One region of the Glycomyces sp. NPDC050141 genome, then DNA from elsewhere that is predicted to be linked to it. Evidence: riboswitches for the same ligand, from Rfam matches in the RefSeq annotation. Region 1 holds a riboswitch; the other holds the start of a gene.
What was found. A riboswitch is a leader RNA that binds a small molecule or an ion and turns the genes downstream of it on or off. The one in region 1 is predicted to bind thiamine pyrophosphate.
Positions count from the first base shown of each region.

Region 2: linked by a shared signal. The riboswitch ahead of thiE (thiamine phosphate synthase) and the one ahead of ACZ60M_RS24720 (ECF transporter S component) in region 1 are both predicted to bind thiamine pyrophosphate.

Region 1 is NZ_JBVJHZ010000066.1:10,155-17,567, reverse strand. It holds gene ACZ60M_RS24735 (MBL fold metallo-hydrolase) at 1-526, shown strand, start outside; gene ACZ60M_RS24730 (energy-coupling factor transporter transmembrane component T family protein) at 639-1,439, opposite strand; gene ACZ60M_RS24725 (ABC transporter ATP-binding protein) at 1,436-2,875, opposite strand; gene ACZ60M_RS24720 (ECF transporter S component) at 2,879-3,481, opposite strand; TPP riboswitch at 3,512-3,614, opposite strand; gene ACZ60M_RS24715 (MGMT family protein) at 3,714-4,064, shown strand; gene ACZ60M_RS24710 (cupin domain-containing protein) at 4,061-4,462, opposite strand; gene ACZ60M_RS24705 (EF-hand domain-containing protein) at 4,580-5,116, opposite strand; gene ACZ60M_RS24700 (DUF1349 domain-containing protein) at 5,267-5,860, opposite strand; gene ACZ60M_RS24695 (DEAD/DEAH box helicase) at 5,917-7,413, shown strand, end outside.
Region 2 is NZ_JBVJHZ010000071.1:1,020-8,432, forward strand. It holds gene thiC (phosphomethylpyrimidine synthase ThiC) at 1-741, opposite strand, end outside; gene thiD (bifunctional hydroxymethylpyrimidine kinase/phosphomethylpyrimidine kinase) at 973-1,917, opposite strand; gene ACZ60M_RS25050 (thiazole synthase) at 1,914-2,708, opposite strand; gene thiS (sulfur carrier protein ThiS) at 2,711-2,905, opposite strand; gene thiO (glycine oxidase ThiO) at 2,902-4,035, opposite strand; partial or broken gene thiE (thiamine phosphate synthase) at 4,137-4,700, opposite strand; TPP riboswitch at 4,918-5,024, opposite strand; gene ACZ60M_RS25070 (family 1 glycosylhydrolase) at 5,119-6,375, opposite strand; gene ACZ60M_RS25075 (carbohydrate ABC transporter permease) at 6,372-7,208, opposite strand; gene ACZ60M_RS25080 (carbohydrate ABC transporter permease) at 7,205-7,413, opposite strand, start outside.

The DNA.
Region 1 (7,413 bases):
GCTCGACGGCGCGGACGCCGTGTTCATCACGCACCAGCACTCCGACCACTGCAACGACCCGGAGCTGCGGCGCCTCCTCGAAGACCAGCCCGAGACCGTCATCTACGGCCCCGAATCGCTCTCGGCAGTGCTCGGGCACCTCCCGTTCACGGTGGTCAGCGCGGGCGATGCGATCCCGGTGGCGGGCACCGAGGTCAAGGTCGTCGGCAGGCACCATGCGGTGATCCACCCGGACATCCCGGTGGTCCACAACGTCGGTTATCTCGTGGACGGCGTCTTCCACCCCGGCGACGCCCTCACGGTCCCCGACCTCCCGGTCCGGGTCCTCCTGGCCCCGGTCGCGGCGCCCTGGCTGAAGCTCGCGGAGTGCATCGACTTCATCCGCGCCATCGACGCCCCGGTCGTCCACCCGATCCACGACGCGATCCTGTCCAAAGACGGCCGTACCATCGTCGACCGCATCCTGACGAACCTCATCGGCGCCCCATACGAGCGCATAACGGACGGCACCCCGGTCACCATCTGAGCCGCACCGTCGTACCCCCGCGCGATCATTGATTCGGGGGCGCTTCCGGGCCGACACACCCGACCCCGGGGGCGCCGGGCACGCGGGCGCTACCGCCCGCCGCGCCCCGCGCTCAGCCGAACGCCGTGAAGACCCCGTAGGCCACACTCACCGCGACCGCTGCCGCGCACACGAGCAGCGCCACCCCCATGACCGCCCAGTCGGCCGGGTGCATTCGCTGCTCCCGCGCGTGGGTTCGCGGGATCTCGGAGTCGAAGCCGCGGGCGTCCATCGCGGCCGCCAGGCGGCCCGCGCGGCGGATCGCGCCGACGAGCAGGGTGAACATGGTCGAGGCGAAGAGCCGCGCGCGCCGCAGCGGGTTCCAGCCGCCTTCGAGGCCGCGGGCGCGGCGGGCGCTGGTGATCTGCCGCCATTCGGCCGCGAGCAGCGGCAGCAGCCGCAGCGCGGCCAGCGAACCGAGGGTGAACCGCGCGGGGGAACGCAGCTGCTGCATCAGGCCGTCGGCGAGGTCGGTCGGGTCGGTGGTCGCGAACCCGAGCACTCCGGCGGTTGCGGCGACGCAGACGCGCAGGCCGATCGCAGTCCCGCCGAGCAGCGCACCCGAGCTGATCTCCAAGGGGCCGAACGCGATCACGATCTGGCCGGTCTGCTCCGACGCGAACACCGCGTTGACGATCACCACGACCAGCGCGGCGAACCACAGCAGCCGCAGCCGCCGTGCGAGCTCGCCGATCCGGATGCCGCTGAAGGGCACGATCGCGAGGAGCGCGCCGAGTAGCAGCAGCGGCGTGAGCCAGTCGGAGGCGATGAGCGCGGTGGTCGAGACGGCGGCGACGGCCGCGAGTTTCGCCACCGGGTTGACGCGGGCGATGGGCGCTTCGGCGTCGCAGACGGGCGCAAGCGACATGGTCATCGGCGGCGCTCCTCGGTGACGCGCCCGGTGCCGAGGACGAGTTCGCGTCCGGCGAGCGCGGCGGCGAAGTCGCGGTCGTGGGTGACGGCGAGGAGCGCGGTGCCTTCGTCGCGGATGTCGGCGGTGAGGTCGACGAGCTCGCCCCAGGTGCGCCGGTCCTGGCCGAACGTGGGTTCGTCGAGGAGGAGCACGCCGGGCGCGGCGGCCAGCGCTCCGGCGACGGAGAGGCGGCGGGCCTCGCCGCCGGAGAGCGTGTGCGGGTTGGCGTTGGCCAAGGGCGCCAGGCGGAGTCGTTCGAGGAGTTCGTCGACGCGGGCGTCGATGCGGTCGTTCGCCCAGCCCGCTTGGCGCGGCCCGAACGCGAGTTCGTCTTTCACGCTGGCGGTGACGAACTGGTGCTCGGGGTCCTGGAAGACCGAGCCGACGCGGGTGGCGAGGCGGCGGGCGGGGAGCCGGTGGAGGGGCCGGGTCTCGCCGGGGACGGTGGCGCGGCCGCGCGTGGGCTTGGCGAGCCCGCCCGCGAGGAGGGCCAGTGTGGACTTTCCGGAGCCGTTGGGGCCGGTGACGGCGAGCAGTTCGCCTTGGCGCAGTTCGAAGGTGACGTCGTCGAGGGCGGGCTGCCCGGCGCCAGGATGGACGAGGGCGAGGTCGTCGCCGCGGAGCGCGACGTCTCCGGCGGCGCGGGCCGGGCGGGTCGGGAGCGGCGCACCGGGGACCCAGACGCCTTGGGCGGCAAGTTGTGCGCCGTGTGCGGCGAGGACCTTCGCGGCGGGGCCGTCGGCGATGAGGGTGCCGCCGGGGCCGAGGGCGATGACGCGGTCGACCAGGTCGAGGATCTCGGCGACGCGGTGCTCGACGACGATGAGGGTGGCTTCGGTGTCGGCGAGCGCGGCGCGGAGGGCCTCGCGGACGTCTTGGGCGCCTTCGGGGTCGAGGTTCGCGGTGGGTTCGTCGAGGAGGATGAGGTCGGGGCGGCGGGCGAGGACCCCGGCGAGGGCGAGGCGCTGCTGCTCGCCGCCGGAGAGGGCGTGCGTGGCGCGGTCGGTCCCGTAGGGGAAGCCGACGGCTTCGAGGGCTTCGCGGACTCGGGGCCAGATCTCGTCGCGGGGGACGGCCTGGTTCTCGAGGCCGAAGGCGACGTCGTCGCCGCTGCGGGCCATGACGAGCTGCGTCTCGGGGTCCTGGAAGAGGACGCCGACGCGGTCGCGCTGCTCGGCGGCGGACTTGCCGTCGATCAGAATATCGCCGTGCTGCTCGCCGGAGTCCTCGGTGAGGAGTCCGGCGAGCGCGGCGAGCAGGGTGGATTTGCCGGACCCGGAGGGGCCGAGCAGGAGGACCCGCTCGCCGGGTTCGACGCGGAGGTCGACGCCCGCGACGGCTTGGGCGCGGCGCCCGGCGTGGCGCCAGGCGAAGCCGCGGAACTCGACCGGGACCATGGGTCAGATCCGCTGGCGTTCGCGCCCGGCCGGGAAGCGGTCGAGGACGCCGGTGGGGAGCATGGCCTTGACGAGGAGTTTGGAGCCGAGTCCGGCGACGATGGCGCTGGAGACGGCGGCGATGGCGACGTACGGGACCTTGAAGGCCCACAGGTCGGCGTCGGGGTACCAGCGGAAGACGTCCCACAGGGTTCCGGCGACGCCGGAGAGGGCGCCGGCGGCGAGGACGGTGAGCGTGCCGAAGCGGCGGTAGCGGCCCGCGGCGAAGGGCAGTTCGCCGCCGAGGCCCTGGAGGAGGCCCTGGTAGAGGACCGTGATGCCGTACGGGGAGCCGAGGAGGAGCGACATGAGGGCGGCGAGGCCTTCGGTGAAGACGCCCGCTCCGGCTTTGCGGACGATGAGCGGGGCGAGGACGGCCGGGATGAGCCAGAGGCCGTAGACGACGGCGGCGAGCGGCGGGTAGAACGCGAGGGCGGGGCTGAGGGCGGCCCACACGAAGTTCCAGGCCCAGAAGACGACGCTGAAGGCGACGGCGAGGACGGCGCACGTGAGGATGTCGACGGTGCGCCAGCGGCCGGGGTTGAGGAGGGCAGGGCTGTCGGGCATGGGCTTGCCTTTCGAGGTTGCGGGCATTGCGCGACAGCGGCGACGACTTCCTACGCCGGTATTACCCGGATCAGGTGTGAGGGTCTGCGGTCGGTTCCGCACTCTCAGCCCATCGGCTCCCCTGTCAGCTTCGACGTTAACACCAGGAGGCGGTTCGTTAGCCGCAGCGATCCCGCCTGGTGGCGCCCGACGCTCGGCGCGGGCCGCCGCCCGGCCTCGGTAGATTGCGGTGGTGACGACTGAAGCGGATTGGGAGCGGGTGCGGCGGGTCGTGGAGGCGCTGCCGGAGGGCACGTGGACCTCGTACGGGGACCTGGCGGAGCTGATCGGTACGGGCCCGCGGCAGGTGGGCGCCTACATGCGGGATGGGCACTGCGCGAGGGCCTACCGGGTCCTCACCGCGGGCGGCACGGTCTCGGAGGGGTTCCGGTGGGCCGACGGCCGCACCGGCCGCGACGTGCCCGACCTCTTGCGCGCCGACGGCGTGGCGGTCAGCGCGAAGGGCCGCGCCGACCGCTCGCAGCGCATGTCGGTCTACGACTTGAAGCTGCTCGCGGCCGAACTCGACGAGGAGTCCGCCTAGGAACCGGTGGTGGCCGGCTGCCGGTCGGGCGTGTGGAGACGCAGGGACTCCTGTTCGGCGGGGTCGGTCCGGGCGACCAGGGCGGTGACGTCTTCGGCGCCGACGACGGGCTGGTGGAGCATGCCGGGCGGGATGTAGACCATGTCGCCGGGTTCGAGGTCGGCAAGGTGCTGGAGTTCGTCGCCGTAGCGGATCTGGTGGCGCCCGGCGAGGACGTAGATCGCCGACTCGTGGCCGTCGTGCATATGGGGGACGGTCTCGGTGTGCGCCTTGATGAACACCCGGTGCAGGCACAAACGCTGCGATCCCGCCGATTCCCGGGACACCCCAGCGGAGAACCGACCGCCCTGCGCACCCGTATAAGTGCCGTTCTCGCTCTTCATGATGACCACGTTCACGGCCACACCCTATCGGCATTCCCGTGGCGCGGCGGCGTTCTCGAGATCGCCGGGTGTGTCGTCCGCGGGCACGGGCGGCCCCTCGCCCCGGAAGCCGAGGAACCGCCCGTCGGGTGCTTACGCGTTCGCGAACAGGTCGATGGACCGCTCACGGGTGTAGTACTCGGTCACGACCGCCATGGCCTCTTCGAGGCTGACCTGGCCGTCGCCGTCGCGGTCGATCGACTGGAGGTCCGCCTCGACTACGCGCTCGTTCGAGCCCATGGCCTGGAGCGCCCGGACCCACTCCTCGACCGAGACGCGGCCGTCGCCATCGGCGTCGGCGATCGCGATGACGCTCTGGACCCAGGGGCGCGCGATCGCATCGAACCCCTCCGGGTTGTCGAGCAGCCGCTGCTCGGCGCCCTCCAGGAACTCGCTCTCGCTGATCGAGCCGGAGCCGTCGGCGTCGGTGGCCTCGGCGAGCCCGACGAAGAACTTGCGGGCGCCGTCGAGGATCGCCGCCGCCTCCGGCGAGTTCTCCCCGACCTGGAACTCCGTGATGACGCGGCGGGCCATCGCCTCGAAGTCCGCGGCGGTGACCTCGCCGTCGCCGTCGATGTCGAAGTTCGCGAACCGGGTGCGCATCTTCGCGCGGTAGTCGTTCTGGCTCATGAAGTGTCCTCCTGCGTAGTGCTGTGCCTTGCCGCAGAACAGTCTGCGGTCCGCCACGGCGTCGGCGCGGGAGTACGAGACGGTAACCACCGCGTGTCGCGGCATCGGACCGGTCGGGACGCCACGGGTCCCACGGTTCGCGAACGCCGCCTAGTGCAGGGCCGCGTCCGGTTCCGTGAGCCGCCACGAGGTGAAAGCAACCGAGAGTCCGGCGCGGGACGGCGCGCAGCAGTAGGGCCCGGCCTGGGCCTCGGCGCCCGGGTCGAGCGGGGCGAGGCGCACGAGCCGCCAGGGCTCGTCCTCGACTCGCGCGCGGACGATGACGGCGTCGTCGAAGCGGCTGGCCCGGATGGTGACCTCGCGGTCGGCCCACTCGGGGACGGGCGCGACCGACCAGTCGGATTTCCCGGCGGTGACGACGGCGCCGACTTGCGGTGCGCCGTCGGCGTACTCGACCCCGGCCTTGATCCAGTGCTCGGCGTCGACGCGGACCATGAGCCCCGCCTGGTCGAACTGCGCCTCGAACGACGCGATGAAGCTCACCTCGACGGCCCGGGCGCGGTCCCAGTCCTCCAGGAGCGCGTGCTCGTCCTCGTGCACGAAGCCGTACCCGGTGTGCCGCCACGCGTCGCTGCCCTCGGCCGCCGTGACCAGCAGTCGGCCGTCCGACTCCTCCGCCGCGACCGGCAGCGCCGTCCAGGCGCCGGACTTCCAATGAACATCAATCGGTGCCAAACCGTCCATCGGCCCGAGCCTACTGTCGTCACCCTCGGTCATACCAGTGCGGTACAACGGTCCCTATGGCAGGAACAGCGACGCTCAGAGACGAAGCCGAGACACTGCTGCGCGCCCTCGCGGGCGAGCACGCGCGGCTGCGCGAGGACCAGTGGCGGGCCATCGCGGCCCTCTGCGACGAGGACGAACCGGGCAGGCGCGTGCTCCTGGTGCAGCGCACCGGGTTCGGCAAGTCCGCGGTGTACTTCACGGCCACCTCGCTCCTGCGCCGCCGCGGCGCGGGCCCCACCGTGATCGTCTCGCCCCTGCTCGCGCTCATGCGCAACCAGATCGAGGCCGCCCAGCGCGCCGGGGTGCGCGCCCGCACCATCAACTCGGCCAACCCAGAGGACTGGGACGCGATCGCCGAGGCCATCGCCGAGGACGCGGTGGACGTGCTGCTCATCAGCCCCGAGCGGCTGAACAACCCGGCGTTCCGCGACTACCAGCTGCCGAAGCTCGCCGCCGGTTGCGGCCTGCTCGTCGTCGACGAGGCCCACTGCATCTCCGACTGGGGCCACGACTTCCGGCCCGACTACCGCCGCATCGCCACGTTCATCGAGGACCTGCCCGGCAGCGTCCCGGTCCTGGCGACCACCGCCACCGCGAACGCCCGCGTCTCCGACGACATCGCCGAGCAGCTGGACAAGCAGGGCGCGGCCACGCTCGTCCTGCGCGGCAGCCTCGACCGCGAGTCCCTGCGGCTTTCGGTGGTCGACATGCCCGACAACGCCCACCGCCTCGCGTGGCTCGACGAGCAGCTCCCCCGCATCGACGGCTCCGGCATCATCTACACGCTCACCGTGGCCGCCGCCGAGGAGGTCAGCGACTACCTCGCCTCGCGCGGCCACGCCGTCGGCTCCTACACCGGCCGCACCGACAACGCCGAACGCCTTGAGCGCGAAGAGGAGCTGCTCGGCAACCGCATCAAGGCGCTCGTCGCCACCAGCGCCCTCGGCATGGGGTTCGACAAGCCCGACCTCGGCTTCGTCGTCCACTTGGGAGCGCCGTCCTCGCCTGTGGCGTACTACCAGCAGATCGGCCGCGCGGGCCGCGCCCGCGACCGCGCCGAGGTGGTGCTCCTGCCCGGCAGCGAGGACCGGGCGATCTGGGACTACTTCGGGTCGCTGTCGTTCCCCGCTGAGGACGCCGTACGCCGCACCCTCGACGTGCTCGCCGCCGAGGGCCGCGCGCTGTCGACCGCCGCGCTCGAGACGCGGGTCGACCTGCGCCGCACCAGGCTCGAGATGATGCTGAAAGTGCTCGATGTGGACGGCGCGGTGCGCCGCGTCAAGGGCGGCTGGGAGGCCACCGGGCAGCCGTGGGCGTACGACGCCGAGCGGTACGCCAAAGTGGACGCGGCCCGCAAGCACGAGCAGCGGCGCATGATCGCCTACGAGGCCACGGGCGAGTGCCGCCTGGAGTTCCTGCGCAAGGAGCTCGACGACGCCGAGGCCGTGCCGTGCGGGCGCTGCGACAACTGCACCGGCACCCGCACCGAGGCCGGCGTCTCGGCCGAAGCG
Region 2 (7,413 bases), on a different contig from region 1:
CGCGAGAGGGACGTAGCGCAGGAGGACCCCGGCGTGGACGGTCATGTAGTCGACGCCCTGCTCGGCCTGCTCGATGATCGTGTCGCGGTAGACCTCCCAGGTGAGCTTCACCGGGTCGCCGTTGACCTTCTCCAGGGCCTGGTAGAGGGGGACGGTGCCGATCGGGACCGGGGAGTTCCGCATGATGTGCTCGCGGGTCTCGTGGATGTGCTTGCCGGTGGAGAGGTCCATCACGGTGTCCGCGCCCCACTTGGTGGCCCAGGTGAGCTTCTCGACCTCGGCGGCGACGGAGTCGGAGACCGCGGAGGTGCCGATGTTCGCGTTGATCTTCGTGAGGAAGTTCTTGCCGATGATCATCGGCTCGGTCTCGGGGTGGTTGATGTTCGCGGGCAGGATCGCCCGGCCCGAGGCGATCTCGGCGCGCACGAACTCGGCTTCGAGGCCTTCGCGGACGGCCACGAACTCCATCTCGGGGGTGACGATGCCCTGCTTGGCGTAGTGCAGCTGGGTCGGGCAGTCGAGCTCGGCCCCGCCGTGCTCGATCTTGCTGGCGGCGGCCCCGGCGCGCTCGGCGATCCACGCCTCACGGAGCTTCGGCAGCCCGACCTCGGGATCGGACCCCGGCCCGGAGGTGTCGTACAGCCGGATCGGCGGCTCCCCGCCGCTCAACTCCACCTGGGTGAACGGGACCTTGATGTCGGGCCGCGAACCTTCGGCGTAGACCTTGCTTCTGGCGTTCATGATGTCTCCTCGAATATCGATCGTCCAGCGCCCGCCGTTCGAACCCGGCGGCGCCGAAATGTCAGACCCTTATGTCAGGGTTAAAACCGGGGGCCCACAGATTTCGCAGCGCTTTCGGCGTCCCCGAAAACCGCGCCGGGCACCGAGCGCAGCGGCCCAGTTCGGCGCCGCCCGCAGCGCCTCCGGAAACCGGCCGCCATCCGGCCCACGAACTCGTTGCACCGCAACCGCTCACAGGGCTGCGCCCCGTACACCGTGGTGATGAACCGGGCCCGGGCCGAGGCCGAGACGCCAGTCGGCGGCGGCCTTCAGCGCCTCCGTCACGTAGGCCTTCGCACCCGCGACCGCCTGCGGCAGCGGGTGACCGAGCGCCAGCCGGGCCGCGATCGCCGCCGCGAGCGTGCAGCCGGTGCCGTGGTCGTTGCGGGTCGCAACCCGCGGCGCGGCGAGGTCGAGCATCTGGCCGTCGCACCAGAGCACGTCGACCGCAGACGCCGAACCGCCAGGCACTCCCCCTGCCTCGCCCGGCACACGATCGTCGCGCTCCCCCGCTCCGGCCTCGCGGTGCCCGTCACACTCCTCCACTCCGGCCCCGCGGTGCCCGCCCTTGACGAGCACCGCCCGCGGGCCGTACGTCGCCAGCGCGCGGGCAGCCTCGCGCATGTCGTCGACCGTGTCGATCTCCCGGCCGAGCAGCTGCCGGGCCTCGATCAGGTTGGGCGTCAACACGGTCGCGAGCGGGCCGAGCCGCGCCAGATACGCGGCCGGGTCCCCCGCGAAGAGCGAATCGCCGGTCGTCGTGACCATGACCGGGTCGACCACCAGATTCGGCAGCCGGTCGGCCTCGCCGTACTGCGCGACGAGCGCGAGCAGCGCGTCCCCGCCGAGCATCCCGGTCTTGACCGCCGCGACCCGGAAGTCCCCGAGGACCGCGTCCAGTTGCGCCCGAACGAGATCCGTACCGACCGCCTCCGCGGCGGTCACGCCGCGCGTGTTCTGGGCGGTGATCGCAGTGATGACGCTCGTGCCGTGGACGCCGTGCGCGGCGAACGTATGCAGGTCCGCCTGGATGCCCGCGCCGCCGCCGGAGTCGGAACCGGCGATCGTGAGGGCGACGGGCGGGGTGCGCCCGTCCCCGGCTCGCGGGCCCCGCAGCGAAGGGTGCGCGCCGCTCACAGGTCCGCCATGCCGTCGAAGCTCGACGAGGCGCTGGCCAAGTGGCGCTTGGGGATGCGTCCGGCGAGGCGGGCGGCGCGCCCGGCGTTGACGGCGTCGCGCATGGCGGCGGCCATGAGCGCGGGGTCGGCGGCGCGGGTGACGGCGGTGGCGAGGAGGACGGCCGAGCAGCCGAGTTCCATGGCGAGCGCGGCATCGGAGGCGGTGCCGATCCCCGCGTCGCAGATGACGGGCACGTTGGCGTTCTCGCAGATCAGGGCCATGTTGTGCGGGTTGCGGACGCCGAGACCGGTGCCGATGGGGGCGGCGAGGGGCATGACGGCGGCGCAGCCGGCGTCTTCGAGGCGGCGGGCGAGCACGGGGTCGTCGCTGGTGTAGGGCAGGACGGTGAAGCCGTCGGCGACAAGGGCTTCGGCGGCGTCGAGGAGTTCGACGGGGTCGGGAAGGAGGGTGTCCTCGTCGCCGATGACCTCGAGCTTGATCCAGTTGGTGGCGAAGGCTTCACGGGCGAGTTTGGCGGTGCGCACGGCCTGCTCGGCGGTGAAGCACCCGGCGGTGTTGGGGAGGAGTTCGACGCCGCAGCGCTCGATGACGTCCAGGATGGAGCCCGAGGCGCCGGGGTCGACGCGTCGCAGTGCGACCGTGACGAGTTCGGTGCCGGAGGCGGTGATGGCCTCGGCGAGCTGGGCGTGGTTGGCGGCGCCGCCGGTGCCGAGGATGAGGCGTGAGGTGAAGGTCTTGTCGGCGATTTTCAGGTCGGCGTCGGACCGGGTGATGGTGCGCTGTTCCATGGCTAGCCTCCTTGGGTCGCGGTGAGGACTTCGACGGCGTCGCCGTCGGTGAGCGGGTATTGGTCCCATTCGGAGCGCGGCACGACTTCGCCGTTCAGCGCCACGGCGATGCCGCGGCGGGCGGTGGTGACGGCCGCGACGGCGTCGGCGATGGTCGCGATGCCTTCACGCGCTTCGCCATTGACCTCGATGTTCATGAATCGGCCTCCTGGGCGGATGTGGGTTCGACGGCCGGGCGCGGGTCTCGCGGGGGCCCGAACCGGAGCGGGTCGAAGGCGGCCGGGGCGGCCGTGTCGTCTCCGGCGAGCAGTGCCGCGACCGCGGTGGCGGTGGCCGGGATGAGGGCGATGCCGTTGCGGTAGTGGCCGGTCGCGGCGATGGTGCGTTCGTCGAGGCGGCCGATGAGCGGGAGGTTGTCGGGGGTGCCGGGGCGGAAGCCGACGCTCACTTCGTCGAGGTGGTACTCGGCGATCTCGGGAACGAGCTCGATGGCGTGGCGCAGCAGGTCGTGCACGGCTCCGGCGGTGCCGGTGCGGCGGTCGAAGCCGCGCTCGTCACTGGAGGCGCCCACGACGACCTCGCCGCTGTCGCGGGCGACTATGTAGATCGGGTGGCCTTTCACGAAGCCGCGCACCGTGGTCCGGGGAGTCGGCTGGTCGCCGACGGCGCGGAGGCGGAGGACGGCGCCTCGCACCGGGCGGACCGGCAGGTGCCAGCGAGTGGCCGTGGCGGCACCGACAAATCTCGCCGATCCGCATCCGGCCGCGATGACCACCTGGTCGGCGTCGAGCGCCGCCAAGTCATCAACATGTCCGGCACGCAGTTCGCCCCCGGCACGCTGGGCCGCGACCAGTAGTGCGTCATGTACTACACGCGGATCGACGGCACGGTCCTCCGGAGCGAGCACCCCGCCGCGCACCCGGTGGCTCAGCAGCGGCTCGACCTTGCGCGCGGCGCGCGCCGTGAGCGGCTCGACGTTCCTTGCGGTGAACCGGTACAACTCGGCCTGGCGGTCGACCTCGGCGCGGTCGCCGTCCTCGACCCCGACCACGAGGGTCGGCACGTCGCGGAAACCGATCTGGAGGCCCGACGCAGCTTCGAGTTCGCGGGCGAAGCCGGGCCAGGCGTCGGCCGACTCGGCCATGAAGGGGCCGAGGGCTTCCTCGCCGTAGTGGGCTTCGGTGACGGGCGCGATCATGCCGGCGGCCACGCGCGAGGCGCCCGAGCCCGGGTCGGGGTCGTGCACGACGACCTCCGCGCCGGACTGGGCGGCCCGCCACGCGACGGCGAGCCCGATAGATCCGGCGCCGACGATGGCGATGCGCATCAGCCTTCGCCCGTCCCTCGCAGGAGGCCGGTATCGGGCGAGTCGGACCCGCGGAGACGGTCAGCGAAGTCGTCCGCACCGGACCGGCTGCCCTCCTCGCCAACGGCCGCAAGGAGTTCCGCCGTCGCCTGACGCGGGTCCCCGGCAGCCGAGATCGCACCGACCACGGCCACGCCGTGGGCCCCCGCCTCGCGGCACAGCGCTGCGCGCTCGGCCGTGATGCCCCCGATGGCGATCACCGGGAGGTCGACGGCCTCGCACACGGCGGCCAGGCCTTCGAGCCCGATCGGCTGCGGCAGGCCGGCTTTCGTCGTGGTGCCCCACACGGGGCCGACCCCGAGGTACGTGGCCCCGGCCCGACGCGCGGCGCGCGCCGACTCGGGGTCGCGGGCGGTGCCGCCGATGATCGAGGCGGCCGGGAGGACGCGCCGGGCGGCGTCGATCGGGAGGTCGTCGGCGCCGAGGTGGACGCCGTCCGCGCCGACCGCCTGCGCGATGTGCACGCGGTCGTTCACCAGGCAGAGCGCCCCGTAGTGATCGCACAGCGCGGCGATCGCAGTAGCGAGGTCGAAGGCCGCGCGGTCGGTGTAGTGGTCCTCGGGCCGGACCTGGACGATTCGCGCCCCGGCGATCAGAGCCGCCTCGACGACGGCAAGCGGATCGCGTTGCGCCCCAACAAGTCGGGAGGTAGCGAAGCCATCCGGCGCGGCGGAAGCCGGGGCCGAGCCGGAGGACACCGCAAGCGCATCGCCGATCGGCGCGCCCGCCGACGCCAGCTCAGCACGGCCGCGCGTCGGTGAAGGTTCCGGAGGGAAAGCACCGTTCAAGGGGCCGATCGGGCCGCGGGTGTCGGTGATGACGTGAAGTCGGGGTAGACGAGTAGCGCGCATAGCTCCTTCTCCCTGCGCCAGCATGATCTGGATCAGGTTCGACGGTCGGGACTACCTAGTCCCCTCTCAGCCCGATGCATCGGACTCCCGTGGGTTTTATTCGTTTACGGCCGCTACGCTACGTCATCGCGAGCGGTCCTCGCAAGAGCGGTGTCAGGAAGTGGACACCACCCGGCCCGCGAGGGCCGGGCGGTCATTCGCCGAGCGCGTGGTGCCTGAAGCGGTCGGCGACCTCGGTGCGGACCCGTTCAAGACCGTGAGCGGTCTCCTCGAGCCGCCACAGCCCCATGGTGAGCCGGTGCGCCTCGCGCGGCAGCTCGGAGTGCCGGTACGTCCACTCGTACATGTCGAACAGGGGCCACCACGTGTACCCGACGACGTCGACGCCGGACGCGCGCAGCCCGTGCAGCGCGGCCACCGACTCGTCGAGCCACTCGATCCGCTCCGCGACCGACCCGGTCACGCACGTCTCGGTGAGCATCACCGGCGCCCCGTACCGGTCGGCGGCTTCGCGGACGAGCTCGTTCATGCCCGTGACGCCGTCGTCGCGGAACGGGCGCGGGTCGCGGAAGCCGCCGCCGTGGAAGACCCCGGCCTCGAAGACCTCGGTGGAGTGGCGGGGGTAGTAGTTCACGCCCATGACGTCGGGCAGCACGGGCGCCTCGGCGAACCAGGCGAAGTCGTCGTCGCCCCATCCGTTGGCGCGCAGGTGCTTCTCAAGTGGATGGTCACTGTCCACCTTGCCTGTGACGAGGTCTTCGACGAGGAATACCTGCCCCTTGAGGCGGGCGGCGTGCTCGCGGTGCTCGGGCGCGTCGATGTCGCCGACGTAGCGCATCCCGGCGTCGACGTGGACGAAGACCCCGCGGTCGCCGAGCACGTCGCGCATGGCCCGCTGGGCGAGCACGAAGCCGCGGCCGAGCTGCCCGACCATCGTGCTGAGCCCTTGCGTCCCAGAGAGGTACGGGGGCCAGTACGCGTACTCGCCGGAGAACAGCGCGTGGATCATCGGCTCGTTCACCGGCGTGTAGTCGGTGACGCCCAGGTGCAGGTAGCGCTCGGCGACCTGCGCGGAGTACTCGGCGACGAGCTTCGGGTAGTCCGGGTTCGCAAACTGGTTCTCGAGCCACAGTGGAGTGCCGTAGTGCATGAGGTCCACAATGGGCCGGAGGTTCAGCTCGGCGTACCGGTCCATGACGCGGTCGAGCCAGGCCCAGTCCCAGCGGCCGGGCTCGGGCTGGATGCGGTGCCACGGCACGCCCCAGCGCACCAGTTCCGCACCGGCCTCGACGGCCAGGCCCAGGTCCGAGTGGAACCGCTCGTAGTGCTCGGTGAGCTCGTACTCGTCGATCGGCCGCTCGCCGGGCCCGGCCTGGGGCACGAAGGTGTCCTCGACACCGACGGCGAAGTGGAACCGGCCGTCGAGGTGCCAGTTGGGGGAGCCGGTCATTTGAGTCCTGTCGTTGCGATGTTCTCGATGAAACGCCGCTGGATGAAGAGGAACGCGATGACGAGCGGCAGGATCGCGATCAGCGAGCCGGCCATCATCACCCCGTGCGGCACGATGCCGCTGGGCCCGGTGAGCTGCGTCAGGCCCGAGGTGATCGTGCCCATCTCCGCGTCGGTGGTGAACACCAGCGGCCACAGCAGGTCGTTCCAGTTGTTGACGAAGGTGAAGAGCCCCAGGGTGAGCAGGGCGGGAACGGCGTTCGGGAGCACAATGGACCGGAAGATCCGGAACTCCCCCGCGCCGTCGATGCGCGCGGCCTGGTCGATGTCGCGCGGCAGCGCGAGGAAGAACTGGCGCAGGAAGAAGATCCCGAACGCGTCGGCGGCGCGCGGCGCGATGAGCCCGGTGTACGTGTTCACCCAGCCGAGGTCGGCCACCAGCTGGTACAGCGGGATGAGCGTGGCCTGGAACGGGATCATCAGCGTCGCGATGATGACGACGAGCAGGAGCCGCCGCCCGGTGAAGTCCAAGCGCGCCAACGCATAAGCGGCGAGCGAGTCGAAGACCAGCGCGAAGAGCGTCACGCCCCCGGCGAACACGAAGCTGTTGCCGACCAGCCGCGCGAACGGCAGTTCCGAAGTGACCGTGGCGAGGTTGTCGAGCGTCCAGTCGTCCGGGAGCAGGCTCGGCGGGTAGGCGTTGACCTCGGCCGCGGGCTTGAACGCGGTGAGCACGATGATCGCGATCGGCAGCAGCACGAGGGCGGTGACGGCGACGAACGCGATCGTCGCGAGCACAGTGGAGGGACGGAGTTCCCGGAGGCGCGTCCTCATGCCAGGTCCTTTTCTTTGCGGCCGAAGAACACGAACTGCACGAGGCTCAGCAGCAGGGTCGCGGCGAGCAGCACGTACGACAGCGCCGAGGCGAAGCCGATGTCGAGCTTGCGGAAACCGGACTCGTAGATCTCCATGACGAGGGTCTGCGTCGAGCCGTAGGGGCCGCCGCCGGTCATGACGTAGATCTGGTCGAAGGCCTGGA